Regions from separate parts of the Bacillus xiamenensis genome, predicted to be linked through region 1. Evidence: riboswitches for the same ligand, from Rfam matches in the RefSeq annotation. Region 1 holds a riboswitch; the other holds the start of a gene.
What was found. A riboswitch is a leader RNA that binds a small molecule or an ion and turns the genes downstream of it on or off. The one in region 1 is predicted to bind glycine.
Positions count from the first base shown of each region.

Region 2: linked by a shared signal. The riboswitch ahead of BK049_RS08750 (amino acid permease) and the one ahead of gcvT (glycine cleavage system aminomethyltransferase GcvT) in region 1 are both predicted to bind glycine.

Region 1 is NZ_CP017786.1:3,130,088-3,133,508, forward strand. It holds gene BK049_RS15975 (DEAD/DEAH box helicase) at 1-932, opposite strand, end outside; glycine riboswitch at 1,182-1,288, shown strand; glycine riboswitch at 1,292-1,387, shown strand; gene gcvT (glycine cleavage system aminomethyltransferase GcvT) at 1,491-2,588, shown strand; gene gcvPA (aminomethyl-transferring glycine dehydrogenase subunit GcvPA) at 2,605-3,421, shown strand, end outside.
Region 2 is NZ_CP017786.1:1,726,279-1,729,699, forward strand. It holds gene BK049_RS08745 (LacI family DNA-binding transcriptional regulator) at 1-853, opposite strand, end outside; glycine riboswitch at 1,132-1,211, shown strand; gene BK049_RS08750 (amino acid permease) at 1,374-2,723, shown strand; gene BK049_RS08755 (DUF3169 family protein) at 2,767-3,421, opposite strand, start outside.

The DNA of each region.
Region 1 (3,421 bases):
AAGGTCATAATGGAAAACATGTGCTTCGTATAAGATGGATTGTTTTTCAGCTGACAGATTTCATCATATAAGGATTGTTCTGTCGGCGAAAAATCAATGGAAATGGTCTTCACATGACGTTTTGACCATTCGATGCCAGTGTCTTGCCTGCGGTTACGAATCATCACTTTATTGACTAATTGTTTTAGCCGGTCATGGTCTTCAAGCTGAAGTTCCTTTTTAGCAAAGAGATCTTTGAACTGATGTTCATTTCCTAGATGCCCTGGTTTCAAAAGGGAGACGAGATTGAAAATTTCTCCTATTCGGTTTTGGATAGGTGTCGCTGTGAGCAGCAGGCAGAACTTCTTATTCAAATTTCTCACAAACTCATAGTTTTTCGTTTTATTGTTTTTCAGTTTGTGTGCTTCATCAATAATGACCATATCGTAGGCGATGGATAAAATGGTGTCTCGATGTGGCTGTCTTTTGGCAGTATCAATCGAGGAAACGACAACATCACACTGCTCCCACACATAGCTCTTTTTTTGCTCGACAGCATCAATGTAAAATTTCGTCCGCAGCTCTTGCACCCATTGGGACACAAGGGAGGCGGGTACGAGAATGAGAATCTTTTTGGCAAGTCCGCGAATCATGTATTCTTTGATAATGAGTCCAGCTTCTACGGTTTTCCCAAGGCCCACTTCATCTGCTAAAATGGCTTTCCCGTTCATCTCTTCTACGACTCTTTTAGCGACTTCAAGCTGGTGTTTTAAAGGAGTAAATGCAGGCAGGTGTGCGGGAGCCAGCAGCCCCTCGAATGAATCGATGGCTGTGACTTGTTGAACCTGCGCTGCTAAACGGTACATATTCCAGTTCGCCCAGGGGCCGTCTGCTGAAAGCCGCTGCTGAAATTCATTTGCCCATTCCTCATCAAAAATCGTTTGAATATTCAATGTCATCGCCTGCCTTTCTAGTCGGTTGATGTAAAATCGTTCTGTTTTTAAACGCTTCATTTTTTAATAGGTGTTTAAAAGATGATATATTTTAATAAAAGCGAACGATACTAAATGTTTATTTTAAAAATGTTAATGATTTTTCTGTTGCTCTCGATCCATTTCTAATGGTAGGATGTTGGTAAGTGAACTAGAGAATAAGTCACCCATTTTGATAGTATGTCCAATAAATGTGAAGAATATGAGCGGATGATGGTATGGGGAGAGACCTAGCGGTTATTTTGCACTGGCAGGCGCCGAAGGAGCAAGCTGATTGAATCAGTGAATCTCTCAGGCAAAAGTACTCTTACCGGACGCAACTCTGGAGAGTGTTTGCTCATCGGTTTTTAGCAAACCACCAAAGGGGAAAACGCACAATGATGTTGTGCTGTAAACTTTCAGGTGCAAGGACAGAGACTTCTTTTTGATAAAAGGGAGCGCTCTGTCCTTTTTTGCTGTGATTTTTTCTGAAAATTCAGCTTGTGGTCTGCACTGTAAGAAAAAAGGGGGAAATGATTGATGTTGAAACGAACACCGCTTTTTCATGCGTACGAAACATTTGGCGCAAAAACGATTGATTTCGGGGGCTGGGAATTACCTGTCCAATTTTCTTCCATTAAAGAAGAACATGAAGCTGTTCGAACAAAAGCAGGGCTTTTTGATGTGTCTCACATGGGTGAGGTGGAAGTCAAAGGTCAAGATGCCCTTCCTTTTTTACAAAGGTTATTAACCAATGATCTGTCGAAGCTGACAGATGGTAAGGCACTATATACAGCCATGTGCTATGAAGATGGCGGAACGGTGGATGACCTGCTTGTCTACCAAAAAGAAAAGAACAACTATTTGCTTGTCATCAATGCATCAAATATCGAAAAAGATGTGGATTGGCTGCTTCAGCATCAAGGGGAGGATGACGTTACAATCAAGAACATCTCTGATCAAACCGCCTTGTTAGCCCTTCAAGGACCTCTTGCTGCTGACATCATGAAGGATGTGGCAGGTAAAGAGGTGACATTACTCAAGCCGTTTACATTTTTATCAAAAACGGAGGTCGCTCAAAAAGAGGTGCTTGTTTCAAGAACCGGCTATACAGGAGAAGACGGCTTTGAAATCTACTGCCAGTCAGAGGATGCTGTCCATATTTGGTCGGCTTTATTAGAAGCGGGTGAGCCTAAAGGGCTCATTCCATGCGGTCTCGGTGCACGTGATACCTTGAGATTTGAAGCAAGACTTCCGCTTTATGGCCAAGAGCTGACCAAGGATATTTCTCCTTTAGAAGGCGGGATTGGTTTTGCTGTTAAAACGGATAAAGAAGCCGATTTTATTGGAAAAGCCGCGCTCAAAAAACAAAAAGAAGAGGGAACGAAACGAAAGCTTGTCGGCATTGAAATGATGGATAAAGGAATTCCGCGGACAAACTATCCGGTCTTTTCAGGAGAGAAGCAGATTGGAATCGTCACAACGGGCACACAATCTCCAACGTTAAAGAAAAATGTCGGGCTTGCCTTGATCGAAACCGCTCAAGCCCAGCTTGGGACAGAGGTGGAAGTGCAAGTTCGCAAAAAACGTCTAAAAGCCAAAATCGTCGCCACACCATTTTATAAAAGAGCCAAATAACGAGGAGGAATAGAGGATGAAGCACAGGTATTTGCCGCAAACAGAGCAAGATCAAAAAGAAATGCTGGATGTCATTGGCGTTCAGTCAATTGATGAGCTTTTCTCAGATATCCCAGAGAAAGTAAGATTCAAAGGCACATATAACATCAAAGAAGCCGCATCTGAAACAGAGCTCGTGCGGGAATTGTCTCGTCTCGCTGCCAAAAATAAAGATACTCTTGCCTATGCATCGTTTTTAGGTGCTGGTGTGTATGATCATTACCAGCCTGTGATTGTAGATCATGTGATTTCACGTTCTGAATTTTATACAGCATATACACCGTATCAGCCTGAGATTTCGCAAGGTGAATTGCAGGCGATCTTTGAATTTCAAACGATGATTGCGGAGCTGACCGGTATGGATCTTGCAAATTCCTCAATGTATGATGGCGGAACCGCATTAGCTGAAGCGGCGATGCTGGCTGCAGGACATACAAAGAAGAAAAAGGTTGTGGTCTCTGAGACAGTTCATCCTGAATCACGAGCGGTGCTGAAAACATATGCAAAAGGACAGCATATTGAAGTCGTCGAAGTACCTGCACGTAAAGGACAGACGGATATTGCTGCATTAGAAGAAGCTGTCTGCGACGAAACAGCAGCGGTTCTTGTACAATATCCAAACTTCTTCGGTGTCGTTGAACCGTTAAAAGAGATTGAACCGATTGCACATCAAGGGAAAAGTCTGTTTATTGTTTCAAGTAACCCGCTTGCACTTGGTTTACTGACACCTCCAGGAAAGCTTGGAGCAGATATTGTCGTTGGTGATGCACAGCCGTTTGGCATTCCAGCTGCAT
Region 2 (3,421 bases), 1.4 Mb from region 1:
CAGGAATATTATCAAATCCAACAACATCGATGTCTTCACCAGGCTTGATATCGCGTGCTGACAATTCTTGAATGACCCCAAATGCGACTAAGTCGCTAAAACAAAAAATAGCAGTAGGCGGATTGGGCTGATCCATGACTTGGGCAAGTGCTTCTTTCCCGCCTTCACGGGTAGGTTCGATATCGATAATAAGAGATTCATCAATCGTTATGCATTCCTCGTCATGGGCTCTTTGGAAACCTTTCATTCGTTCAATCCAAGTCGATGAGGACTTGATTCCGCCTAAGAAGGCAATGCGTCGATGTCCTTTTTGAAGCAGGTGATGTACTGCCATCCAAGTACCTTGTTCATAATCAGCGCCGACATAATCACAATGGACATCCGCTAATTCACGGTTTGCCAGTACTTTTGGGGTGCGTATGTTGTTTAACTGTTTGACCGTCCGTGTAGAGCTTTTCGAAGCGGGATTTAAGATGATTCCGCCAACTCGGTGCTCTACCATGGTGGAAATGAGCCGTTCCTGTTTATCGACACTGTCAAAGGTTGTCCCAAGCAAAACGGTATAGCCAAGTGATTCAAGTGTGGTTTGCACGCCGATTAAAAATTCAGAAATAAAGGTGTTTGAAATATCTGTAACGATCACACCGACAATATTTGAGCTTTTTGACCGCATGTTGGCGGCGACGCGATCATACACGTACCCTAAATCTTCCATGGATTGCAGCACTTTTTTTCGAGTTGCTTCTGAGATTCTAGGGTTGTTGCGAACAACGAGTGAGGCCGTTGAAGTCGATACACCGGCATGCCGGGCGACTTCCTGTAATGTGACACGCTGCTTGTTCATTTTTTTCATTTTATCTTCACCAACTTCAATGAATTGCCTACCTTTGGTTCATGATCAAGATGGATTTCTCCATCAAACGAGCCGAACATTCTTAGTTTTATTATACCTTAATCAGGGGGTGTTGATGAAGTGATGTCATATTGCATTGTCAAATAGGGGGGATAAAAGTTTAAAAAGATGACCATTGACAGCTTTCTTCTAGAGGCGTAAAATATAAAATTATTCAGATATAGAAACATTTTAAGTAAATATCGAAAGCTATGATTGCTATGGGTCACACTATGGCAGGAGCAGCTTCTGGAGAGACCGCATGTATGTGCGGCGCCGAAGGGTTCACAATCTCAGGCAAAAGGACAGAAGAGTACGAAATATTGTATTTGTGATGCATGGATGTTGCCATGTATTGCTTTTCTCTATTTTGCTATTCTTTTATGACCATGAGATTGGAGCGCATCCAATCTCTTTTTTTATGGACTTTTTGAGCGTTCATTATTTCAGTATAGGATCGTGTCGTAGGAGGGCGTTGACATTGGCACAGCAAGAGTTAAAACGAGATTTATCAAACCGCCATGTACAGTTGATTGCAATTGGCGGAACCATCGGAACAGGGCTGTTTTTAGGCTCTGGAAAGGCGATTCAATTGGCAGGACCGTCGATCATTTTTGCCTATTTAATTGTCGGAATGGCTATCTTTTTTGTCATGAGGGCACTTGGAGAATTGCTCTTATCGAAGACGGGCTATCAATCCTTAACGGATATTGCAGAGGACTATCTTGGCCCATGGGCTTCCTTTGTGACAGGGTGGACGTATTGGTTTTGCTGGATAATGACAGCGATGGCTGATGTCATTGCGGTCGGGGTATATGTGCAGTATTGGTTTGACATTCCGCAGTGGATTCCCGCCATTATTTGTTTATTGATTTTACTAGGGTTTAATTTACTAACGGTGAAGCTTTTTGGAGAAATGGAATTTTGGTTTGCACTGATTAAAGTGATGACGATTCTACTGTTAATTGGTGTTGGAATGGTCCTGTTAATCATTGGTTTTCAAACAGATGCTGGACCTGTGACGGTCACAAATCTTTGGTCACACGGCGGGTTATTTCCACATGGTGTCACAGGCTTCTTACTGTCATTCCAAATGGTGATTTTTGCGTATGTGGGAGTGGAACTTGTCGGTGTATCCGCAGCAGAAACGGCGAATCCTCAAAAAAATATCCCATCTGCGATTAATAAAATTCCATTAAGAATTCTCTTTTTCTATGTGGGTGCGATCTTTGTTTTATTATGTATCAACCCATGGACCGAGCTTGGTGCATCAGAAAGTCCTTTTGTGAAAACCTTTGGACTCATTGGTATACCAGTAGCAGCGGGGATCATTAATTTTGTCGTCCTGACGTCTGCGGCTTCCGCTTGTAATAGCGGTATGTTCTCAACGAGCCGAATTTTGTATAATCTCAGTCACCAAAAGCAGGGACCGGCTTCCTTTGGCCGTTTGAATAAGCATGCTGTCCCAAGTAATGCACTGTTTGTTTCAACGATTGTCGTGTCTGTAGGGGCTCTTTTAAGCAAGCTGATTCCAGAACAAGCTTTTGGAATTGTGACAACGATCAGTGCGATTTGTTTCATTTGGGTATGGAGTATTATTTTAATATGTCATTTGAAATATAAGAAGACACGTCCTGAACTGCATAAGGCGTCTACCTTTAAAGCGCCATTTACACCTTTTGTGAATATAGCGGTTCTTGTGCTATTTGCTGCCATTCTTGTCATCATGCTTTTCGCTGATGCAACACGTCCAGCGCTGTTATTGACACCAGTATGGTTCGGGTTCCTATTGTTGATTTATGCACGAAAGAAACGCCGATCAGCATCATGAACGAAAAAAGCACAGCCTTCTCCAGTGGCTGTGCTTGATCTATTTACCGATTTCTAATTTTCAACATATAATGTGCATTCAAAATGATCAGAACGAGTCCAATGATGATGATCGAAAAGAGCTGAGAGTGATTGGCTCCAAGAGAATACACAATCAAAATAAACATGGCACCGGTCAATAAAATATTCATCATTTGATGGGTGTGAAATAGCCCATCCAGCATCACATGTTTTTCCCCTTCATCAGAAATGGCGAGTAGCTTTTTGCCATAATCCTTATCGGATGGACTTGGCAGAGGACGATTAGGGTAGACGAGTTTTAGAACAGAGAGCGCAACATACGAACTGATAATGGTGATGATAAACAAAGCGGCATTGATAAGAATAAGCCAGAGTGGCTGCTCAGTCACGATGGCCATACCAATGGCAATAATGGATAAAATGGTACTCACCGTATTAGCTAACGTTACATCAGTAAAAGTTCGATACTGTTTTGCTTCCAGTTCATCCTCCTCATCACCAGATACCGAAAGTGATACTCTTTTCTTCATACGTGAAATGCCTGAAACACAATAAATGATCAATAGGATAGTCAATCCAGTGATGACAAGGGTCGCTTCAAATGCAGCTTGCAGAAGTGTCAGCTCAAATTCGGCTGCCAGCAAACAGTAAGCACCGAGAAAACCAAGGAGAGCACCT